Regions from separate parts of the Streptomyces sp. NPDC047971 genome, predicted to be linked through region 2. Evidence: riboswitches for the same ligand, from Rfam matches in the RefSeq annotation. Region 2 holds a riboswitch; each other region holds the start of a gene.

Region 1 (7,449 bases), on a different contig from region 2:
TTCCTCGGCACGCCGATCGACGAGACCTCGGCCAACGACGTCATCACCCAGTTCCTGCATCTGGAGTACGCCGACCCCGACCGGGACATCTCGCTGTACATCAACTCCCCCGGCGGTTCGCCCAGCGCGATGTCCGCGATCTACGACACGATGCAGGTCGTCACCTGCGAGGTCGAGACCATCTGCCTCGCCCAGGCCGTGTCCACCGCCGCCGTGCTGCTCGCGGCCGGGACGCCCGGGAAGCGGCTCGCGCTGCCCGGCGCCCGGGTCGTGCTCCAGCAGCCCACGATGGAGGAGCCGTTGCGGGGGCAGCCCAGCGATCTGGACATCCAGGCACGGGAATTGCTCCGGCTGCGCGCGATGACGGCCGGGATGCTGGCGACCCACACCGGACGGAGCCGCGAGCGGATCGACGCCGACATCGACCGGACCACGATCCTCGACGCGCCGGCCGCCACCGCGTACGGCCTGGTGGATCACGTGGTCCAGAACCGGGGGTCGTCCGGCCGCGGGGCGAGGTGAGCGCGATGGTCCCCGAGCTGCCGCCACTGCCCGCCCTGACCCGCGCCGAGGGCGAGGTCGTCGACGCCTACCTCGCCGTCGTGGACCTCCTGGGGAGGATCAATCCATCCAGGATCTCGCATACTTATGGAGCGCTACGGGCGGCACAGGCCCTGGTGGGGCGGGCCACCGCGCTGCGCGACGCCCTGACCGTGATGCATGGGCGCGGCGAGGCCGAGGTGCACGCGGAGACGTTGGCCCGCGCGCTGCGGGTGTTGGACGGGGAACGCCGTTCGGAGCGGGTCACCGTGCCCGGGACACGCGCGAGTTGACATTTCCGCGTGTCGTGTCGAGGTCCACTCGGCCCAGCACGGCCACGGAAAGCCTCCCTCGTTCGGCGTAGTCGATGAATCGACATATGTGCGGGGTGAGTTGCGCAACAGGTGTACGCATCTGGCTGAATCGGGCGTTTCTCCCCTGGTGCGGGGCTCGTCAGCCCCATCTCAGAAGATCACGAAACATGTCTGTCCACCCGAATGGATCAGTCGTGAGGAGCCTCACATAGCGTCGTTTCAACTCGGATTTCGCCCTGAAAGTGAGTCAAGATCCCTCACGACGACAAGCCCCCGCCACCACGGCGGGGCGGTCCGGGCGGACGCCGAGTCCTGCCGCCGTCCCGGATGTCTGGTCGACAGGAGTGGATCGGCAGGAGTGGAGGACCCGAGCAGTACGGGACGACCGCGCATGGGGGTCGTGCCTCGGGGTGAAGCCGCAGCCGCGGCCGGGCAACTTCGCCAGCCCGAACCCGACAGGTCATCCTTCACAGGCGGCTGACGAAGGGTTGCGCATGACTGCGCAGATTCATGTCCCGTCCCTGCTGTCCCGGGCCGGAGCCGTCTCGGCTCTCACCCTCGCCGCCGTCGGCGGCACCATGCTGGCGCCGGGCGCCACCCCCGAGGCCCAGGCCGCGACCGCGCACGCCGGCAAGGCGCTGAGCATCGCGGCGGCCAAGAAGGGATCGCCCTACCGGTACGGAGCGTCGGGACCGAGCCGGTTCGACTGCTCGGGGCTCACGCTCTACTCGTACAAGAAGGCGGGCAAGTCCCTGCCCCGTACCGCGCAGCAGCAGTACAACAAGACCCGGCACATCTCCGCCTCCAGCCGGCAGAAGGGTGACCTGGTCTTCTTCCACTCGGGTGGACGGGTGTACCACGTGGGCATCTACGCCGGTAACAACAAGATCTGGCACTCGCCCAAGAAGGGCTCCTGGGTGAAGCTCGACAGGATCTGGTCGGCCAAGATCTCCTACGGCCGGGTCCGATGAGCGGGTGACCGGCGGATCCGCACCGGCCGGAGCCCCTCCGGCCGGAGCCCCGACGGCCTGCCTCCTCGCCGGCTGAACGACGGCCTCACGGGGGGGGTGCGGTGGCGCCGCCGCACCCTCACCCGCGCACCCGCCTCAGTTCCCCGCGAGGGGAGCCGACAACAGGGTCAGCCCCAGGGCGGCCAGCGCGCCGCCCGTCACCCCCTGCACGGTCCTGGCCGTCCGCGGACGGCGCAGCCAGTGACCGAGGCGGTCCACCAGGACGGCCACCAGGGGGAACCACAGCAGAGCGAGCAGCACCACGACGGACGCCAGCAACAGTGTGCGGGGCACGACCGCGACACCGTCCGGCACGAACTGCGGCAGCAGACTCAGAAAGAGCACGGGCGCCTTCGGGTTCAGCACATTGGCGAGGAACCCCTGGCGCAGCGCGCGGCCGACCCGCGCCTCCCCCGCGGTGGCGGGCGAGGCCTCCCCCGTCGCCCGCAGCGCGCCGCGGAGGGCCTGTACGCCGAGGTGGAGGACGTACACGCCACCGGCGATCTGGAGGGCGCGGTAGAGCGCCGGCACCGCGATCAGCACGGCCGCCAGGCCTGCCACCGCGAGGGCGGTGTGCACCAGGAGCCCGCCGGCCACCCCGACCGCACTGGCCACCCCGGCCCGCCGAGAGGCGAGCGCGCTGCGTACGACGACCGTGAAGTCGGCTCCCGGCATGGCCACCATGCCCGCCGCGACCCCGATGAAGGCGATCAGCTGTCCGTCCATGACCCCAGCGTGCCCGCCGCAAGCCTTTAGTGTGTAGACACGATCTTCTGGGTCTGGCCAAAGGAATCCTTTATGCAGGATCTGGTGCGGCTCGCGGCACTGGTGGCGGTCGCCGAGGACGGCTCGATCACCCGGGCCGCCGCCCGGCTCGGGTACACCCCGCCCGCGCTCTCCCAGCAGCTCGCCAAACTGGAGCGGGAGGCCGGCGCCGCGCTGCTCGTCCGGCACCACCGGGGCGCGCGGCTGACGCCCGCCGGTGAACTGCTCGTCAGCCGAGCGCGCCGTGTCCTGGACGAGATGGAGCGGGCGCGCCACGAGCTGGCGCAGCTCAGCGGACTCTCCGGCGGCCGGCTCCGGGTCGGCACCTTCACCACCGTCGGGATCCATCTGCTCCCACCGGTGCTGAGCGCGTTCCGCCGGGCTCATCCGGACGTGGAGCTGACGGTGGCCGAATACGAGCCGCCGGGCGGGGTGGCGGCGGTGGCCGAGGGCGAGGTCGATCTGGCGATCACCCACGTCTACGAGCCCGCCGAGCCCGCGCCGCCGCCGCCCGGGGTCGCGTTGGAGCCCCTGCTGGTGGAGGAGTTGGTCCTGGTCACGGCGCCGGGCCATGTGCTGGCGGAAGGCTCCGGCCGGCTGCCGATCGCGGAGCTCGCCGGCCAGCCGTTGATCAGCAGCGCGCCGGACCATCCGTCGAGGCGAGGAGTGGAGGGCGCGCTGGCCCGGGCCGGCGTGAGCCCGTCGGTCGTGTGCCGGACGCCGGGGTACGCCCTGGTGTGCGCGCTGGTCAGCGCGGGGCTCGGGGTGGCGGTGGTGCCGGAGATGGTCGCCATGATGGCGGCGTCTCCCCTGGGCGTGCGGGCGTTGGAGCCGACGTCGTTCCGTCGGACGATCTCGGTGGCGCACCGCGGCGAGGAGTCGGGGCCGGCGGCCCGGTCGCTCCGGGCGCTGCTGCGGAGCGGCTTCGCCCGTGCGGCCCCGTGAACGCCGGCCGTCGCGGGGCCGGCGGGCGGCGCTACGTTCCGGACACGATCTTCTGCGACACGCTCTAGGTCAGGACCGCGGGGGTCCGGTTCGCTGAGGGGGTCCAGGGGAGGTTGATCCAGACGGTCTTGCCGCCCTCCCTGGTCGGGGTGACCGAGAGCCGGCCGCCCGCCTCCTTGGCCAGGAAGCGGATGATGACCATCCCCCGGCCGTTGTCCTGCTGCACCGCCGCCGGGAGTCGCTGGGGCCACCGCGGATGGCTGTCGGTGACGCCGATGTGCAGCTGCTCCTCGCGCTCCAGCCGGACGTCGACGGTGAAGGTGGGCGACTGCCCGAAGGTGTGCTGGACGGCGTTGGTGGCCAGCTCGGAGACGATCAGCCGGATCGCGTCGGCGGCGTCGCACGCCTCGGCGAGCCCCCAGCCGGTCAGGATGTCGGCGACGTATCTGCGGGCGGCGGAGACCGAGGCGGGATCGCTCGGCAGAGTGACGGTTGCTTCCTGGTGGTCTGCCATGGCGACGCTGTCCCTTTCCCACCGGGCCCGGCCCGGATTGCGCTAGGCGTCAGAGTGCCACCGATCGCCCCGCCCCGTACGGCGATCCACCAAGATCTGTGCATATGTGTCGCTCGAAGCGGTGAACTCTGCTACGGCAGACCGTATTTGGACCGGCGAACTGCTGCGGTCAGTGGACCGCGGGCGCCGTGCGCACGATCGTCTCCACCGCCCGGTCGATCTGCGCGTCCGTCAGATCCGCGCGGGCCGTCAGGCGCAGCCGTGAGATGCCGTCCGGGACCGACGGGGGCCGGAAGCAGCCCACGGCGAGGCCCAGTTCGCGACAGTCCGCCGCCCATCGCAGGGCCGCCTCGGGCGCGGGGGCTCGCACCGAGACGACGGCCGCGTCCGGGCGTACGGCGGTCAGTCCGGCCTCGGTGAGCAGCCGGTGCAGGGTGGTCGCGACGGTCCGCGCGCGCTCGGCGAGGCCGGGTTCGCGGTCGATCAGCCGCAGGCCGGCCAGGGCGGCGCCCGCGGCGGCGGGGGCGAGTCCGGTGTCGAAGATGAAGGTCCGGGCCGCGTTGACCAGGTGCTCGATCACCCGGGCGGGGCCGAGGACGGCGCCGCCCTGGCTGCCGAGCGACTTGGAGAGGGTGAGGGTGGCGACGATGTCCGCGTCGCCGGCGAGACCCGCTTCGGCCAGGGCGCCACGGCCGCCTGCGCCGAGCACGCCCAGGCCGTGGGCGTCGTCGACGACCAGTGCGGCGCCATGGGCGCGGCACGCGTCGGCGATCTCGGTGAGAGGGGCCTTGTCACCGTCCACGGAGAACACGGAGTCGGTGACGGCGAGGGCCCTGCGGCCCTCATGGGCCCGCAGGGTCTTGCGCACCGCCTCGGCGTCGGCATGCGGGACCACGGCCGTCTCGGCGCGCGCGAGCCGGCAGCCGTCGACGATCGAGGCGTGGTTGCCCGCGTCCGAGACGATCAGCGAGTCGCGGCTGCTCAGCGCGGTGAGCGCGGCGAGATTGGCGGTGTAGCCGGAGGAGAAGACGAGGGCGGCCTCGAAGCCGCAGAACTCGGCGAGTTCGTGCTCCAGACGGGTGTGCAGCCGGGTGGTGCCGGTGACGAGTCGCGAGCCGGTGGCGCCTGCGCCCCAGTGCCGTGCCGCCTCGGCCGCCGCCTCGGTGATCTCCGGCCGGCGCGTCAGCCCGAGGTAGTCGTTGCTCGCCAGGTCCAGCAGGTCCGATACGGCGGCGCGGGGCCTGAGCGTGCGGACGAGCCCCGCCCGCTCGCGGTGGCGTGCCTCGGTGTCGGTCCAGTCGAACGCGGTCCCGCGGGTGTCCTCGTCCCGGTGCATGCGGCAGATCCCTTTTGTAGGCAGCGCACAGACCCTAACCGTCCGGAGCCAAGGTCAGGATGTGGCCATGCACACACCTCAAACGGCCTCGTTTGTTCAGATCCTCCTTGGCCGCGAGGTGTGCGGTAGGCCAGGATCACCCTTTATGGACCTGCTGAACACGCTGGTGGACAAGGGGCTGCGGCGCGAGCTGCCGAGCCGTGAAGAAGCGCTCGCCGTCCTGGCGACCTCCGACGACGATCTGCTCGATGTGGTGGCCGCGGCCGGCAAGGTGCGCCGCCAGTGGTTCGGGCGTCGGGTGAAACTCAACTACTTGGTCAATCTGAAGTCCGGGCTGTGTCCGGAGGACTGCTCGTACTGCTCCCAGCGGCTCGGCTCGACGGCCGGGATCCTCAAGTACAGCTGGCTGAAGCCGGACGAGGCGTCCCAGGCCGCCGCCGCCGGTGTCGCCGGCGGTGCGAAGCGGGTCTGTCTGGTGGCGAGCGGCCGCGGGCCGACCGACCGGGACGTGGAGCGGGTCGGCAAGACCATCGAGGCGATCAAGGAGCAGAACGAGGGCGTCGAGGTCTGCGCGTGCCTCGGTCTGCTCTCGGACGGCCAGGCGGAGCGGCTGCGCGAGGCGGGCGCCGACGCCTACAACCACAACCTGAACACGTCCGAGGGGACGTACGGCGAGATCACGACCACCCACACCTACCAGGACCGGGTGGACACCGTGCAGAAGGCGCATGCCGCCGGTCTGTCGGCCTGCTCCGGGCTGATCGCGGGCATGGGCGAGAGCGACGAGGACCTGGTCGACGTCGTCTACGCGCTGCGCGACCTCGGCTCGGACTCGGTGCCGGTGAACTTCCTCATCCCGTTCGAGGGCACTCCGCTGGCGAAGGAGTGGAACCTCACTCCGCAGCGTTGCCTGCGGATCCTGGCGATGGTGCGGTTCGTCTGCCCGGACGTGGAGGTCCGGATCGCGGGTGGACGCGAGGTGCACCTGCGCTCGATGCAGCCGCTCGCGCTGAACATCGCCAACTCGATCTTCCTCGGCGACTATCTGACGAGCGAGGGCCAGGCCGGTCAGGCGGACCTCGACATGATCGCGGACGCGGGCTTCGAGGTGGAGGGCATGGGCACGACCACGCTGCCCCGGCACCGCGCCGACGCTTCGGCCGCCGCCGCCGCCGCGGCCGGCGGGTGCGGCTCCGCGGCCTCGGCCGGCTGCGGTTCGGCGGCCGACGCGGGAGCGGGCTGCGGTTCGCACGCCGAGGCGGGCTCCGGCTGCGGGCCGTGCGGTGGCCACGCTCCGCAGGCCGACGCCCCCGAGGCCGAGCCGGCCGAGGCGTCCGGAGCCCGTACGGACCTGGTGGCGGTGCGCCGCCGCGGGGCCGGGACGGAGCTCGCGCCGAATGCGTAACGAGGAACTGCTCGCCCTGGACCGGGCGCACGTCTGGCACCCGTACGCCCCCATGCCGGGCCGTACGGATCCGCTGGTCGTCGCGTCCGCGTCCGGGGTGCGGCTCCGCCTCGCCGAACCGGTGCACGGTCAGGACGAGTTGATCGACGGCATGTCCTCGTGGTGGTCCGCGATCCACGGCTACAACCACCCCGTGCTCAACGAGGCGGCGCACGGCCAGCTGGACCGGATGAGCCACGTCATGTTCGGCGGGCTCACCCACGAGCCGGCCGTCCGGCTCGCCACCCGTCTGGTGGAGATCACCCCCGCACCGCTCCAGCACGTCTTCCTCAGCGACTCGGGCTCGGTCTCCGTCGAGGTCGCGGCCAAGATGTGCCTGCAGTACTGGCGCTCCGTCGGCAAGCCCGGCAAGCAGCGGCTGCTGACCTGGCGTGGCGGCTACCACGGCGACACCTGGCAGCCGATGTCGCTGTGCGACCCCGAGGGCGGGATGCACCAGCTGTGGTCGGGCGTGCTCCAGGAGCAGGTCTTCGTGGACGCGCCGCCCACCGCCTACGAGGAGTCGTACGCCGAGATGCTGCGGGAGCGGATCGCGCTCCACGCGGACGAGGTCGCCGCGG
Region 2 (7,449 bases):
GTCGACGGTGTCCTCGTCGATCGACTCGGTCATCATCAGCGCCGCGGCGGCCATCTTCGACTCGGTGTACCGCATGGCGGCCGGCGGGTCGTCGTTGCCGAGGGAGCCGAAGTTGCCGTGGCCGTCGACCAGGGGCAGCCGCATGGAGAAGGGCTGCGCCATGCGGACCATCGCGTCGTAGATCGACGCGTCGCCGTGCGGGTGCAGCTTGCCCATGACCTCGCCGACGACGCGCGCGCACTTCACATAGCCGCGGTCGGGGCGCAGGCCCATCTCGTTCATCTGGTAGACGATGCGGCGCTGCACCGGCTTCATGCCGTCCCGGGCGTCGGGCAGCGCGCGGGAGTAGATCACCGAGTACGCGTACTCGAGGAAGGAGCCCTGCATCTCGTCGACGACGTCGATGTCGAGGATCCTCTCCTCGAACGCGTCGTCCGGCGGCGGTGTCTTCGTGCTGCGGCGGGCCATCGCGGCTGCGGCTCCTTCACCAACAAGGTTGATCTGACGCGGACCATTGTGGACCGTCCCACCGACAACGCCGACCGCGACCCGGGTAGCGTCCGCCGTCAGCCGTCCGACGCGCCCCCACGACCCGGAAGAGGGACGCCTCGAACCTGCGGGAACTTCGCGAGGTGTCGGTGCGCTTGCATAGGGTGGCAGGACTTTCCATATCGCGATCGAAGGGACGTACATGCCCATGGGTCACACGGCCACGGCAGAGGCCGGCTCCGGCGGCCTGACAGCGACCGAGCACCGGCTGGCCAACGGCCTGCGGGTGGTGCTCTCCGAGGACCACCTGACCCCGGTCGCCGCGGTCTGCCTCTGGTACGACGTCGGCTCGCGCCACGAGGTCGCGGGCCGCACCGGCCTCGCCCACCTCTTCGAGCACCTGATGTTCCAGGGCTCGAAGCAGGTCCAGGGCAACGGCCACTTCGAGCTGGTGCAGGGCGCCGGCGGCTCGCTCAACGGCACGACGAGCTTCGAGCGCACCAACTACTTCGAGACCATGCCCACCCACCAGCTGGAGCTGGCGCTCTGGCTGGAGGCGGACCGCATGGGCTCGCTGCTCGCCGCACTGGACGACGAGTCCATGGAGAACCAGCGGGACGTCGTCAAGAACGAGCGCCGCCAGCGGTACGACAACGTGCCCTACGGCACGGCCTTCGAGAGGCTCACCGCCCTCGCGTACCCCGAGGGCCACCCGTACCACCACACGCCGATCGGCTCCATGGCCGACCTGGACGCGGCCACCCTCGAGGACGCGCGGGCCTTCTTCCGCACGTACTACGCGCCGAACAACGCGGTGCTCTCGGTCGTCGGCGACATCGATCCGGCGCAGACCCTGGCCTGGATCGAGAAGTACTTCGGGTCGATCCCCTCGCACGACGGCAAGCTGCCGCCGCGCGACGGCACCCTGCCGGACACGATCGGCGAGCAGCTGCGCGAGGTCGTCGAGGAGGAGGTCCCGGCCCGCGCCCTGATGGCCGCCTACCGGCTCCCGCACGACGGCACGCGCGAGTGCGACGCCGCCGACCTGGCCCTGACCGTCCTCGGCGGCGGCGAGTCCTCGCGGCTCCACAACCGCCTGGTCCGCCGCGACCGCACGGCGGTGGCGGCCGGGTTCGGCCTGCTGCGGCTGGCCGGCGCACCGTCCCTGGGCTGGCTGGACGTCAAGACGTCCGGCGGCGTCGAGGTGCCCCGGATCGAGGCCGCCGTCGACGAGGAGCTGGCCAGGTTCGCCGCCGAGGGCCCGACGCCCGAGGAGATGGAGCGCGCCCAGGCCCAGTTGGAGCGCGAGTGGCTCGACCGGCTCGGCACGGTCGCGGGCCGGGCCGACGAACTGTGCCGCTTCGCGGTCCTGTTCGGCGACCCGCAGCTCGCCCTCACGGCCGTGCACCGGGTTCTGGACGTCACCGCGGAGGAGGTGCGGGCGGTGGCCGCGGCCCGGCTGCGCCCCGACAACCGCGCGGTGCTCGTCTACGAGCCCACCGGTACCGAACAGAGCGACGGCGACGAGGAAGAGGGAGCGGACCAGTGACCGACGCTGCCGCGTCTTTGACGAGCATGACGTTCCACCCGCAGCCGGAGGCGGGCACGGCGAAGCCCTGGGCCTTCCCCGCCCCGGACCGCGGAGCGCTGGACAACGGCCTGACGGTGCTGCGCTGCCACCGCCCCGGCCAGCAGGTGGTGGCCGTCGAGATCTTCCTCGACGCCCCCCTCGACGCCGAGCCCGAGGGCTTGGACGGCGTGGCCACGATCATGGCCCGTGCCCTGTCCGAGGGCACGGACAAGCACTCGGCCGAGGAGTTCGCCGCCGAGCTGGAGCGCTGCGGCGCCACGCTCGACGCGCACGCCGACCACCCGGGCGTACGGGTCTCCCTGGAGGTCCCCGTCTCCCGGCTGCCCAAGGCGCTCGGTCTGCTCTCCGAGGCCCTGATCGCGCCCGCCTTCCTCGACAGCGAGGTCGAGCGCCTGGTGCGCAACCGGCTCGACGAGATCCCGCACGAGACCGCCAACCCGGCGCGCCGGGCGGCCAAGCAGCTCTCCAAGGAGCTGTTCCCGGCCACCTCGCGCATGTCGCGGCCGCGCCAGGGGACCGAGGAGACCGTGGAGGCGATCGACGCCACGGCCGTCCGCGCCTTCTTCGAAGCGCACATCCGGCCCTCCGCGGCCACGGCCGTCGTCGTCGGGGACCTGACCGACGTGGACCTGGACAAGGTCCTCGCCGAGTCGCTGGGCGCGTGGACGGGGGACGCGGCGGAGTCGCGGCCGGTCCCGCCGATCACGGCCGACGACACCGGCCGCGTGGTCATCGTGGACCGGCCGGGCGCCGTGCAGACCCAGCTGCTCATCGGCCGTGTCGGTGCCGACCGGCACGACCGCGTCTGGCCGGCCCAGGTCCTCGGCACGTACTGCCTCGGTGGCACCCTCACCTCCCGCCTGGACCGCGTCCTGCGTGAGGAGAAGGGCTACACCTACGGCGTCCGCGCCTTCGGCCAGGTGCTGCGCTCCGACGGCCAGGGCCACGGCGCCTCGATGCTGGCCATCAGCGGTTCCGTCGACACCCCCAACACCGGCCCGGCACTTGACGACCTGTGGAAGGTGCTGCGCACCCTCGCCGCCGAGGGTCTGACGGACGCCGAGCGGGACGTGGCCGTGCAGAACCTGGTGGGTGTGGCGCCGCTCAAGTACGAGACGGCCGCCTCCGTCGCCGCGACGCTCGCCGACCAGGTGGAGCAGCACCTTCCGGACGATTTCCAGGCGCAGTTGTACGCGCGCCTCGCCGAGACCGGCACGGTGGAGGCGACCGCGGCGGTCGTGAACGCCTTCCCGGTCGACCGTCTGGTCACCGTGCTCGTCGGTGACGCGGCGCAGATCGAGGAGCCGGTACGCGCGCTCGGAATCGGTGAAGTGACCGTGGTCACCGGCTGATCGAGGCGCCCACGCACCACTCCGAGGACCCCGTCATCCTGGTATGGCGGGGTCCTCCCCTTTGTCCGCATTGCGGGAGAGGGGGGTCGTATGCCCTGTGGCATGTCTTACAAACGAGCGTGTCTGTTTGGTGATTGAAAGACGATCCGCTTAGCGTCGGTCCGGCTGTTCGCCAGTTGAACCCGCCGCGAGCCCGTGGCATCGGACAGTCATCGCCGAGTCCCCGTCAGGCGCGAGCCTGGGGAGCCGGGGACCCACACGAAGTCCCTGGGGTGAATCGGACGCCTTCGCACCCGTGCGGAGGGGCCCGTAGGAGACCTTCCTGCTCCGAACCCGTCAGCTAACCCGGTAGGCGAGAAGGAAGGAAAGGATCAGCCACTACATGGCGTTCACCCGTGCCACCGGGAAGCATCGTGGTCCGAGCCGTCTGGCGCGCCGTGGCGCGGGCATCGCCGGCATCGCGACCATCGCCACCACCGGCGTCATCGGAACCCTCGCTTCCCCGGCACTCGCCGCCGACCCGGACGCCCCCTCGCCGGAGGACACCGGACTGACCCAGATCGTCGCGGCGGACTCCCTCGCCGTCACGATCGACGCCCAGGCCGCCGCCCAGGAGCGCGAGGCCGCCGAGGCCGTCGAACGGGCCAAGGCCGAGGCGAAGCGCAAGGCGGAGGCGAAGCGCAAGGCCGAGGCCCGCGCCAAGGAGATCCGCGAGGCCAAGGAGCGCGCCGCCCGCGAGGCGGAGCGCAAGCGCCTGAACTCCTTCCAGCTCCCCGTGGCCGGTTCGTACGTGACCACCAGCTACCAGGCCGGTGGCGCGCTCTGGTCCTCCGGCAGCCACTCCGGCGTCGACTTCCGCGCCGCCTCCGGCAGCCGGGTCGTCTCCGTCGGCTCCGGCACCGTCGTCGAGGCCGGCTGGGGCGGCGCGTACGGCAACAACATCGTCATCCGGATGAACGACGGCACGTACACCCAGTACGGTCACCTGTCGGCCATCAGTGTCTCGGTCGGTCAGGCCGTCACGCCGGGCCAGCAGATAGGTCTCTCGGGTTCCACCGGCAACTCGACCGGCCCGCACCTCCACTTCGAGGCGCGCACCACCGCCGAGTACGGCTCCGACATCAACCCGGTCGCGTACCTGCGCGCCCGCGGCGTGAACGTCTGACGCAGTCCGCGAAACAGCGTCAGAAAAGCCCCGGCTCGTCCTGAGCCGGGGCTTTTCGCTGGCCAAAAGATATCCATGTTCCCGGATCTCCTTCGGAAATTCCGCCCGGCTGCAATAGAGTCGCCGACGAACCGTTTCGCGCGGATGAAGGCGGAGGTCGAAGATGCGCGTTCCCGCGCACTCGGTATGCACGGCGATTCGGGACGACATCGTCTCCGGGGTCCTCGCATGCGGCAGCCGGCTGACCGAGGAGCAGCTGGCCCGCCGGTACGGGGTCTCGCGCGTCCCGGTCCGCGAGGCCCTGCGCACGCTGGAGTCCGAGGGCTTCGTGATCAGCCGCCGCCATGCCGGCGCCCATGTCGCCGAGCCCACCGAGCAGGAGGCGGCGGACCTGCTGGACGTACGGTCCCTCCTGGAGCCGCTCGGCGCCGCCCGCGCCGCCCAGCGCCGCACCGACGCCCATCTCAAGGTGCTGCGGGGCCTGGTCAGGCTGGGACAGGAGCGGGCCAGGCGTGGTCAGGGCGAGGATCTGCACTCGCTCGGCGGCTGGTTCCACGAGACGCTGGCGCAGGCGTCGGGCAGCCCGGCGCTCACGGCGCTGCTGACCCAGCTGCGGCACAAGATCGCCTGGATGTACGCCGTCGAACCCGCCGCCCAGCCCGTGGAGGCATGGGCCGAGCACGGTGCGATCGTCGACGCCGTGGCCCGCGGAGACGCCGAGCGGGCCCGCGCGCTGACCGCGCTGCATGCCGAGCGTTCGCTGGCGCAGCACCGGCTGAAGCGTCCGGAACGGGGTCGTGTGAGGTCTTCGCAACACGTCGTAAACACCGCGAGCGCCCGGAATTAACACGCGGGCCGTATACAAAGAATAGGAATTCTCAGGGCCTTCTTCGTGCTGCCCTTTTATGTCCTGCGGTATTCCGTGCGGGCCGACATCCGGGGCGGCGGCGAAAACAATGGAGCCGCACACGCCGTCATATCGGCGGGTGCGGCTCCATGGCAATTCGGTCAGACGGTCTCGGGAAGCTCGTCGAGCCCCTCGGCAACCAGCTTGGCCAGACGGTCCAGAGCGGCCTCGGCGCCATCGGCGTCCGAGGCGAGCACGATCTCCTCGCCGCCCTGCGCGCCCAGACCGAGCACCGCGAGCATCGACGCGGCGTTCACCGGGTTGCCCTCGGCCTTGGCGATCGTCACGGGGACGCCGGAGGCCGTGGCGGCACGGACGAAGATGGAGGCGGGGCGGGCGTGCAGGCCCTCGGCCCAGCCGACGTTGACGCGGCGCTCAGCCATGGTGTTGCCCTTCAAGTCTCAAGCGGGTTGTCTAGACCAGTCTCTCACGGTTGGCGGGATGCTCGTGGCAGACGTCCGGCCCCGGTCCCGGGGCCGCTCGTCAACCCCCACCTTGCACGGCACACAGACGCCGCGCGACCGGTGCCACAGGCGTACCCCGGCCGTACGCTTGCCCCATGCAGAGCGCGTCGGAACAGCCGGCACAACCGGAACACGCCTACCCCGACCACTGGGAAGCGGACGTGGTCCTCCGTGACGGCGGCACCGCGCGCATCAGGCCCATCACCGCCGACGACGCGGACCGGCTCGTCAGCTTCTACGAGCAGGTCTCGGACGAGTCGAAGTACTACCGCTTCTTCGCGCCCTACCCGAGGCTGTCCGCCAAGGACGTGCACCGGTTCACCCATCACGACTTCGTCGACAGGGTCGGACTCGCGGCGACCGTCGGCGGAGAGTTCATCGCCACCGTCCGCTACGACCGCATCAACGCGCAGGGGCTGCCGGCCAGCGCCCCCGCCGACGAGGCCGAGGTCGCCTTCCTGGTCCAGGACGCGCACCAGGGCCGGGGCGTGGCCTCCGCGCTGCTCGAACACATCGCGGCGGTGGCGCGGGAGCGGGACATCCGACGGTTCGCGGCCGAGGTGCTGCCCGCCAACTCCAAGATGATCAAGGTCTTCACGGACGCCGGGTACACCCAGAAGCGCAGCTTCGAGGACGGCGCCGTACGGCTGCACCTCGACCTGGAGCCCACCGACCGCTCACTGGCCGTGCAGCGCGCCCGGGAGCAGCGGGCCGAGGCCCGCTCGGTCCAGCGGCTCCTCACCCCCGGCTCGGTCGCCGTCATCGGCGCCGGACGCGCGCCGGGAGGCGTCGGCCGGACGGTCCTGCGCAACCTGCTGGACTCCGGATTCACCGGCCGTACGTACGCCGTGAACCGCGCGCTCGGGGACACGGATGCCGCGCTCGACGGGGTGCCGGCCTTCCGGTCCGTCGGGGACATCGGCGAACCCGTCGACCTCGCGATCGTGGCCGTGCCCGCCGAGCGGGTGCCGGAGGCGGTCGCCGACTGCGGCGAGCACGGGGTACGGGGCCTGGTCGTGCTCACGGCGGGGTACGCGGAGAGCGGCCCGGAGGGGCGGGAGCGCCAGCGCGAACTGGTACGGCAGGCCCGCTCGTACGGCATGCGGATCATCGGGCCCAACTCGTTCGGGATCATCAACACCTCGGCCGACGTCCGGCTGAACGCCTCGCTCGCGCCGCAGATGCCGGCAGCCGGGCGGATCGGACTCTTCACCCAGTCCGGCGCGATCGGCATCGCGCTGCTCGCCGGGCTCCACCGGCGGGGCGCCGGCCTCTCGTCCTTCATCTCCGCAGGCAACCGGGCGGACGTCTCGGGCAACGACTTCCTCCAGCACTGGTACGACGACCCCGCGACCGACGTCGTCCTGCTGTACCTGGAATCGATCGGGAACCCGCGGAAGTTCACCCGCCTGGCCCGTCGGACGGCGGCGGTCAAGCCGGTGGTGGTGGTCAAGGGCGCGCGGCACAGCGGGAGTGCGCCG
Region 3 (7,449 bases), on a different contig from region 2:
GCCCCGTCGACGGCCACGACATCGGAGCCGTGGAGTCCGCGCTGCGCCGCGCCCAGCGGTTCCACGGGCCGGTGCTCGTCCACTGCCTCACCGAGAAGGGACGCGGCTACGGCCCGGCGCTGCGGGACGAGGCCGACCGCTTCCACGCCGTCGGCGCCATGAACCCGCTCACCTGCGAGCCCCTCATCCCGCCCGCGGGCCCGTCCTGGACCTCCGTCTTCGGTGACGCGATCGTCGAGATCGGGGCCGAGCGGCCGGACGTGGTCGCGGTCACCGCCGCCATGCTGCACCCCGTGGGCCTGACGGCGTTCGCGGAGCGGTTCCCCGACCGGGTGTGGGACGTCGGCATCGCCGAGCAGCACGCCGTCGTCTCGGCCGCGGGCCTCGCCGCGGGCGGCCTCCACCCGGTCGTCGCGGTCTACGCGACCTTCCTCAACCGCGCCTTCGACCAGCTGCTCATGGACGTCGCCCTGCACCGGTGCGGAGTCACCTTCGTCCTGGACCGGGCAGGCGTCACGGGCACCGACGGCGCCTCCCACAACGGCATGTGGGACCTGTCGCTGCTGCAGGTCGTGCCGGGGCTGCGGATCGCCGCACCGCGTGACGCCGAGCAGCTGCGCGCCCAGCTGCGCGAGGCCGTCGAGGTCGACGACGCCCCGACCGTCCTGCGGTTCCCGAAGGAGACCGTGGGCGCTCCGGTGCCGGCCGTCGGGCGGATCGGCGGCATGGACGTCCTCCTCGCCCCGCGACCGGAGCCCGCCCTGCCGGATTCCGCCGCCCGGCCGGACGCGGAGGTCCTGCTGGTCGCCGTCGGCGTGATGGCGGAGGTGTGCCTCCAGGCCGCCGAGCTGCTGGCCGGGCGCGGTGTCCGGTGCTCCGTCGTCGACCCGCGCTGGGTCAAGCCCGTCGACGAGGCCCTCGCCCCGCTGGCCGAGCGGCACCGCCTGGTCGCGGTCGTCGAGGACAGCAGCCGTACGGGCGGTGTGGGCGCGGCGGTCGGCCAGGCCCTGCGCGACGCGGGTGTCGACGTGCCCCTGCGCACCTACGGGATCCCGGAGCAGTTCCTCGCGCACGCCAAGCGTGGCGAGGTGCTGGCGGACCTCGGTCTCACCCCGGTGGAGATCGCCGGTGACATCAGCGCGGCACTGACCCGGAAGAAGGGGCGATGACCAAGGAGTTCGACCTCATGGCGCTGCTCGCCGAACGCGGCGCGGAGCGCTACGAGCTGCACACCCGGTACCTCAACCACCAGCTCCCGCGGATGCTGCACACCATCGGCTTCGACAAGGTCTACGTGCGGGCCGAGGGCGCCCACTTCTGGGACGCCGACGGCGGCGACCACCTCGACATGCTCGCCGGCTTCGGCGTCATGGGTCTCGGCCGGCACCACCCCGTCGTCCGCCGGGCCCTCCACGACGTCTTGGACGCCTCCCTCGCCGACCTCACCCGCTTCGACTGCCAGCCCCTGCCCGGACTGCTCGCCGAGAGGCTGCTCGCCCACAGTCCGCACCTCGACCGGGTCTTCTTCGGCAACAGCGGCACGGAAGCGGTCGAGACCGCGTTGAAGTTCGCCCGGTACGCGACCGGGAAGCCCAGGGTCCTCTACTGCTCCCACGCCTTCCACGGCCTGACCACCGGTTCCCTCTCGGTCAACGGCGAGGAGGGCTTCCGGAACGGCTTCGCCCCGCTGCTGCCCGACACGGCGATCGAGCTCGGGGACCTGGAGGCGCTGGAGCGGGAGCTGCGCAAGGGGGACGTGGCCGCCTTCGTGGTCGAGCCGATCCAGGGGAAGGGGGTGCACGAGGCGCCCCCCGGCTTCCTGCGCGCCGCCCAGGAGCTGCTGCACGCACGCGGCGCGCTGCTGATCGCCGACGAGGTCCAGACGGGCCTCGGCAGGACCGGGGACTTCTACGCGTACCAGCACGAGGAAGGTGTCGAACCGGACCTGGTCTGCGTCGCCAAGGCGCTCTCCGGCGGCTATGTGCCGGTCGGCGCGACACTGGGCAAGGACTGGATCTTCAAGAAGGTCTACTCCTCGATGGACCGTGTGCTCGTCCACTCGGCCAGCTTCGGTTCGAACGCGCAGGCCATGGCCGCCGGGCTCGCCGTGCTCTCGGTCATGGAGAGCGAGGGGACGGTGGCCCACGCGCGCCGGATGGGCGAGCTGCTGTCCTCGCGCCTGAGGGAGCTCGTCCCGCGCTACGAGCTGTTGAAGGAGATCCGGGGGCGGGGGCTGATGATCGGGATCGAGTTCGGGCGGCCGTCCTCGCTCGGGCTGCGCAGCCGGTGGACGATGCTGCAGGCGGCACGCAAGGGGCTCTTCGCCCAGATGGTCGTCGTCCCGCTGCTCCAGCGGCACCGGATCCTCACGCAGGTGTCGGGGGACCACCTGGAGGTGATCAAACTGATCCCGCCGCTGGTCATCGACGAGGCGGACGTCGACCGCTTCGTCACCGCGTTCACGGCCGTGATGGACGACGCCCACGGGGGTGGCGGCCTGATGTGGGACTTCGGGAAGACGCTGGTCAAGCAGGCGGTGGCACAGCGCTGACGGTGAGCCGCTCCGGACTTTTGCCTCTGGGGCAAGAAATTTGCCTCAGGGGAAAGTTCCTGGCGGAATGGAGGCATGGAGCACATTCCGGGGGAGCCGTCCCCCGACTCTGCCGCGTCGGGCGCGCCCGACGTCCTGCCGGACGTCGCGCCCCAGCTGCGAGCCCTCCGTCGGCGCCGCGGGCTGACCCTGGAGGCCGCCGCCCAGCGGGCCGCACTCTCCCCGGCCCATCTCTCCCGGCTGGAGACGGGCCGCCGACAGCCCTCGCTGCCCATGCTGCTCGCTCTGGCCCGTATCTACGGTACGACGGTCGCCGAGCTCCTGGGCGAGACTCCGCCCGAGCGTGATCCGGTCGTCCGGGCGGGCCGGTCCGAGCCGGTCGAGGCCGACGGCTGGATCTACCGCCAGGCCGGCGGGCCCGGCCGTGCCATGCAGGCGCTCCGGGTCCATGTGCCGTACGCCACCCGGACCGACATCGTGCGCGTCCATCCCGGAGAGGAGTGGCTCCATGTCCTCGACGGGCAGGTGCGCCTCGCGCTCGGCGACACCGTGCACGTCCTGGACCCCGGAGACAGCGCGCACTTCGACTCGCTCACCCCGCACCGCATCGGCGCCTCCGGCCGCGGCGGTGCCGAGCTGCTCTTCGTCCACACGCTGATGCAGAGCCCCGCCGCCGAGCTGTGTCTCGGCGGCGGAACGCCGCATCCGAGCTGAGCCCTTCGAAAGAGGCAGATATGTCCGAGAAGTCCGCACCTGTCACCGGTGAAGAACGCGGCGAGGGGAAGTTCCCCAAGGGGCTGGTGCTCCGGCTCTTCGCCTATCTCGTGGCGGGGCACCTCTTCGCCGCGTTCCTCTATCTGCTCTTCACGCTCGGCGGGCAGAACCAGTAGGGGGCGGGGTCACGCCTCGACGACGAGCCGCTCGCGCAGGCGCGCCCGGGTCTCGGGGGCGAGTCCGAGGCCGTCCGTGAGGTAGCTCTCGACCGTGCCCCAGGTCTGCTCGATCGTCTCGAACGCGGCCCGCAGGTACTCGACGCGTGCGTCGAAGAGCGGGCTGAGCAGCTCCATCACCTCGGGCGACATGGCGTCCGCGGCGGTGGAGCTGCGGCGCACCTTGTAGCGACGGTGCGGGTCGTTCGACTTCACGTAGTCGGCCTCGATCGCCTCGCGCTCGACGCCCACCGCGAGCAGCGAGATGGCGATCGAGAGGCCCGCGCGGTCCTTGCCGGCCGCGCAGTGCATCAGCGCCGGAACGCTGTCCTCGGCCATCGCATGCAGGATGCGGCTGTGCTCCGCGGTCCGCTCGACAATCATCTTCCGGTACGAATCGGACATTCGGGCGGCCGCCTTGCCGTCGCCCAGGATGGCGCGGAGCTGCTCCAGCTCGCCTGTGCTGACCAGCTTCCAGAACTCCTTGCCGTCGGCCGGGTCGTTGAGCGGTATGTTCACATTTCGCACACCCGGGAGCTCGACGTCCGCGCCCTCGACCTTCCGGTCCGCCTGGTTGCGGAAGTCGAAGATCGTGTGCAGCCCGAGGGTGGAGAGGAAGGTCGCGTCCTCCTCGGTGGCATGCGCGAGGTGTCCGCTGCGGAAGAGGCGTCCGAATCGCACCGACCCGCCGCTCACGGTCGGCAGGCCGCCCACGTCCCGGAAGTTGCGCACCCCGGCGAGCTCGGGTTCGGTCGACGGGACCTGGGGCAGCTGCTGCGTCACGAGTGCTCCTGAAGGTTGGCTGATCGGGATCTGTTCCTGGGGCAATCATCCCGGGTGGGTGCGGCCGCGCACACCCCCGGGGCATGGGAATGGGTATTCTGTCCGAATTGGGGCCTTAGGTATAACGCGCCCTGGTAATAGGGGAGATGGGTTTCGGTGCGTGAGCAGCGTCATAAAGGTGACGGACCGTGCCTGATCGTTCCGGGCAATCTCCGTACCGGAAAAGGGAATCGAGGTTCCACCCTCCACGGAGGGTGACCGGAATTCGGCGCGAATGTCCCGGCCCCGAATGCGGGAGAAAAACGGTGGCTTGTTCGCGCCGACCCCGCTCGTCTACGGTCACGCTCAATCCGGTCGGACCGCCGAATCCTGCCACCGCCCGGATTCCGCACCCATCCACGTACGGCAGGAGCGGGGGACCCAGGTAAGTACGCCGAACCGGTCGAATCCGGACGGCTCGGGGTTAAGTCGCGTGAGAACGCGGCCGGACATCTCCAGTCCGAACCCGACAGCTCACCTCGCAGGCGACGGAGAGGAATTCGCCATGCCCGCAAAGGGTAAGCATCGCCGTCCCAAGGTCAACCCGATCACGCGCGGATTCGTCGCCGCCGGCACCGGTGGCGCCGTCGTCGCCCTTCCGCTCCTCGGAGCGACCGGGGCCCACGCCGCCGACAAGGGCGCCCCGACCGTGACGCCCGAGCAGGCCGTCGCCGCCGTCGCCGCCGCTCCCGCGAAGGCGCCGGCCGCCGACAAGGCCGCCAAGCCGAAGACGTACTCCGTCGTGCGTGGCGACTACCTGTCGAAGATCGCCGCCGAGCACCACCTGGCGGGCGGCTGGAAGAAGCTCTACGAGGACAACCGTCAGGTCGTCGGCGGGAACCCCTCGCTGATCCTGCCCGGCATGAAGCTCACCCTCGGCGCCAAGTCGACGGCCAAGGCCCCCGCGCCCAAGGCCGCCCCGAAGGCGGAGAAGTCCTCGGGCGAGCGCGCCTCGCGCAGCGCCGACCGCGGCACGGCCGAGCCCACCCAGGCCCCGGCGTCCACCCCGGCGGAGTCCGCCCCCGCCAAGGCCGCGTCCTCCGGCTGGGTCGCCCCGGTCAGCGGCGGCATCTCCACCCCGTACCGCGCCTCCGGCGCCATGTGGTCCTCCGGCTACCACACCGGTGTCGACTTCATCGCTTCCTCCGGCACCTCGGTCAAGGCCGTCGGCGCGGGCACCGTCTACTCCGCCGGCAACAGCGGCTCGTACGGCAACGAGGTCGTCATCCAGCACGCCGACGGCACCTTCTCGCAGTACGCCCACCTCTCCTCCCTGGGCGTCTCCGCCGGCCAGACCGTCACCGGCGGCCAGGAGATCGGCCTCTCCGGCTCGACCGGCAACTCCACCGGTCCGCACCTGCACTTCGAGATCCGCACCGGACCGAGCTACGGCTCGGACATCGACCCGCTGGCCTACCTGCGCTCGCACGGCGTCACCCTCTGACGTACCCCCAGCACCCGATCGGGCCCGGCACCTGTGCCGGGCCCTTTCGCGTTCCGGTGTATTCCGGCTTGGCGGAATCTTGACCGGTGGCGTATCTCACCCGGCGTCAACCCCTCCTTACGGTCGCGTAGGTCACACCCATAAGGGAAAGATGAGGTCCCGTGGGAGACGATTCGAGATCAAGAGACATGAACGCATTCGGGTCGTACGCGGCGATCGGCGACAGCTTCACCGAGGGCGTCGGAGACCCCGGACCCGAGGGGACGTACGTCGGCTGGGCGGACCGTTTCGCGGTCCTGCTCGCCGACCAGCTGCCGGAGCACGACGCGTTCCGCTACGCCAACCTGGCCGTGCGCGGCCGCCTCCTCGACCAGATCGTGGAGGAGCAGGTCCCCAGGGCGAAGGAGCTCGCCCCCGACCTGGTGAGCTTCTGCGCGGGGGGCAACGACATCATCCGTCCGGGCACCGACCCGGACGACGTCGCCGAGCGCTTCGAGCGCGCCGTCGCCGATCTGACGTCGGCCGTCGGCACCGTCATGGTGACCACCGGCTTCGACACCCGCGACGTGCCCGTGCTGCGCCATCTGCGGGGCAAGATCGCCACCTACACGGCCCATGTCCGGGCCGTCGCCGACCGCTACGGCTGCCCGGTCCTGGACCTGTGGTCGCTCAAGTCGGTTCAGGACAGGCGGGCTTGGGACGACGACCGGCTGCACCTCTCGCCCGAGGGGCACACCCGGGTCGCGCTGCGCGCCGCCCAGGTCCTCGGCCTCGACGTGCCCGCCGACCCGGACCAGCCGTGGCCGCCGCTGCCGCCGCGCGGCACGCTGGAGGTGCGCCGGGACGACATCAACTGGGCCAGGGAGTACCTCGTGCCGTGGATCGGCAGGCGGCTGCGGGGCGAGAGCTCGGGGGACTACGTGGAGGCCAAGCGCCCGGACCTCATGCCTCTCTGAGCGGGGCGGGGATCCGTTCCAGGACGCCGCCGGCGAACACGTCGTACAGCGGCAGCGTCTCCAGATGGACGTAGCCGATGTGGCAGTCGCAGACGGCGAGGGGGCAGGCGCGGGGCCGCAGGGCCGCGCGGTACGAACCGTCGTAGAGGTTGCCGAGCTCGGCCTTCACGAAGTGGCAGCGGCGCACCGTCCCGTCACCGTCCACCGAGATCACCGACTCGCCGGTCCGGCAGGGGAGACCGGCCGAGGGGTGCGGACGGCGGCTGTACGGGAAGAGGGGGTCGAGGACGGTCCAGTCCCCGGCCTCCTCGTCGGTGTACGTACGGCCCTCGGCGGCGTTCACCCAGAGGTAGACCTCGGACGGGAGCGCGTCCCGCAGCCGTCGGGCGTGCTCCAGGTGCTCGGGCAGGCCGACGATCCCGACGCTGAAACGCGTTCCCCGGCGGGCCAGTTCGTGGCACTTCGCGAGGAAGCGGTCGTACGGCGTCTGTCCCGGGTGGTACGTGCACCAGAGCGCGAGGGTCTCGGGGTCGGCCCCCGCCACCCAGTCCGTGCGGCAGCTCAGGTTCGTCTGGATCGCCACCCGCTCGATGTGCGGCAGGTGCGACAGCTCGGTGAGCGCGCGCCGGTACCAGGAGCGGACCAGGCCCTCGCCCCACGGGGTGAAGAGGATCCTCAGCCGGTCGCCGCTCCGCGCGGCCGCCCAGGCGGAGAAGCGCTCCAGCGCGGCGCGGTCGGCGCGCAGCT

Evidence for each region. Region 2 has a riboswitch for cyclic di-AMP ahead of AB0D99_RS13515 (M23 family metallopeptidase). Riboswitches for the same ligand answer to the same signal wherever they lie in the genome.
Region 1: another riboswitch for cyclic di-AMP. It lies ahead of AB0D99_RS05275 (C40 family peptidase); the one in region 2 lies ahead of AB0D99_RS13515 (M23 family metallopeptidase).
Region 3: another riboswitch for cyclic di-AMP. It lies ahead of AB0D99_RS01695 (LysM peptidoglycan-binding domain-containing M23 family metallopeptidase); the one in region 2 lies ahead of AB0D99_RS13515 (M23 family metallopeptidase).

What each region holds. Positions count from the first base shown of each region.
Region 1 covers NZ_JBEZNW010000003.1:258,246-265,694, forward strand. Annotated here, with positions in the region: gene AB0D99_RS05265 (ATP-dependent Clp protease proteolytic subunit) at 1-522, shown strand, start outside; gene AB0D99_RS05270 (hypothetical protein) at 528-833, shown strand; cyclic di-AMP (ydaO/yuaA leader) riboswitch at 1,148-1,345, shown strand; gene AB0D99_RS05275 (C40 family peptidase) at 1,349-1,825, shown strand; gene AB0D99_RS05280 (LysE family translocator) at 1,961-2,590, opposite strand; gene AB0D99_RS05285 (LysR family transcriptional regulator) at 2,663-3,574, shown strand; gene AB0D99_RS05290 (ATP-binding protein) at 3,639-4,088, opposite strand; gene AB0D99_RS05295 (8-amino-7-oxononanoate synthase) at 4,258-5,424, opposite strand; gene bioB (biotin synthase BioB) at 5,570-6,829, shown strand; gene AB0D99_RS05305 (adenosylmethionine--8-amino-7-oxononanoate transaminase) at 6,822-7,449, shown strand, end outside.
Region 2 covers NZ_JBEZNW010000011.1:70,633-78,081, forward strand. Annotated here, with positions in the region: gene AB0D99_RS13500 (DNA topoisomerase IV subunit A) at 1-468, opposite strand, end outside; gene AB0D99_RS13505 (pitrilysin family protein) at 692-2,038, shown strand; gene AB0D99_RS13510 (pitrilysin family protein) at 2,035-3,432, shown strand; cyclic di-AMP (ydaO/yuaA leader) riboswitch at 3,636-3,802, shown strand; gene AB0D99_RS13515 (M23 family metallopeptidase) at 3,815-4,597, shown strand; gene AB0D99_RS13520 (GntR family transcriptional regulator) at 4,761-5,444, shown strand; gene AB0D99_RS13525 (HPr family phosphocarrier protein) at 5,606-5,887, opposite strand; gene AB0D99_RS13530 (GNAT family N-acetyltransferase) at 6,064-7,449, shown strand, end outside.
Region 3 covers NZ_JBEZNW010000001.1:392,577-400,025, reverse strand. Annotated here, with positions in the region: gene dxs (1-deoxy-D-xylulose-5-phosphate synthase) at 1-1,169, shown strand, start outside; gene AB0D99_RS01715 (aspartate aminotransferase family protein) at 1,166-2,551, shown strand; gene AB0D99_RS01710 (XRE family transcriptional regulator) at 2,627-3,265, shown strand; gene AB0D99_RS01705 (DUF6126 family protein) at 3,286-3,441, shown strand; gene AB0D99_RS01700 (tyrosine-protein phosphatase) at 3,451-4,263, opposite strand; cyclic di-AMP (ydaO/yuaA leader) riboswitch at 4,614-4,803, shown strand; gene AB0D99_RS01695 (LysM peptidoglycan-binding domain-containing M23 family metallopeptidase) at 4,808-5,746, shown strand; gene AB0D99_RS01690 (SGNH/GDSL hydrolase family protein) at 5,935-6,702, shown strand; gene AB0D99_RS01685 (STM4011 family radical SAM protein) at 6,689-7,449, opposite strand, start outside.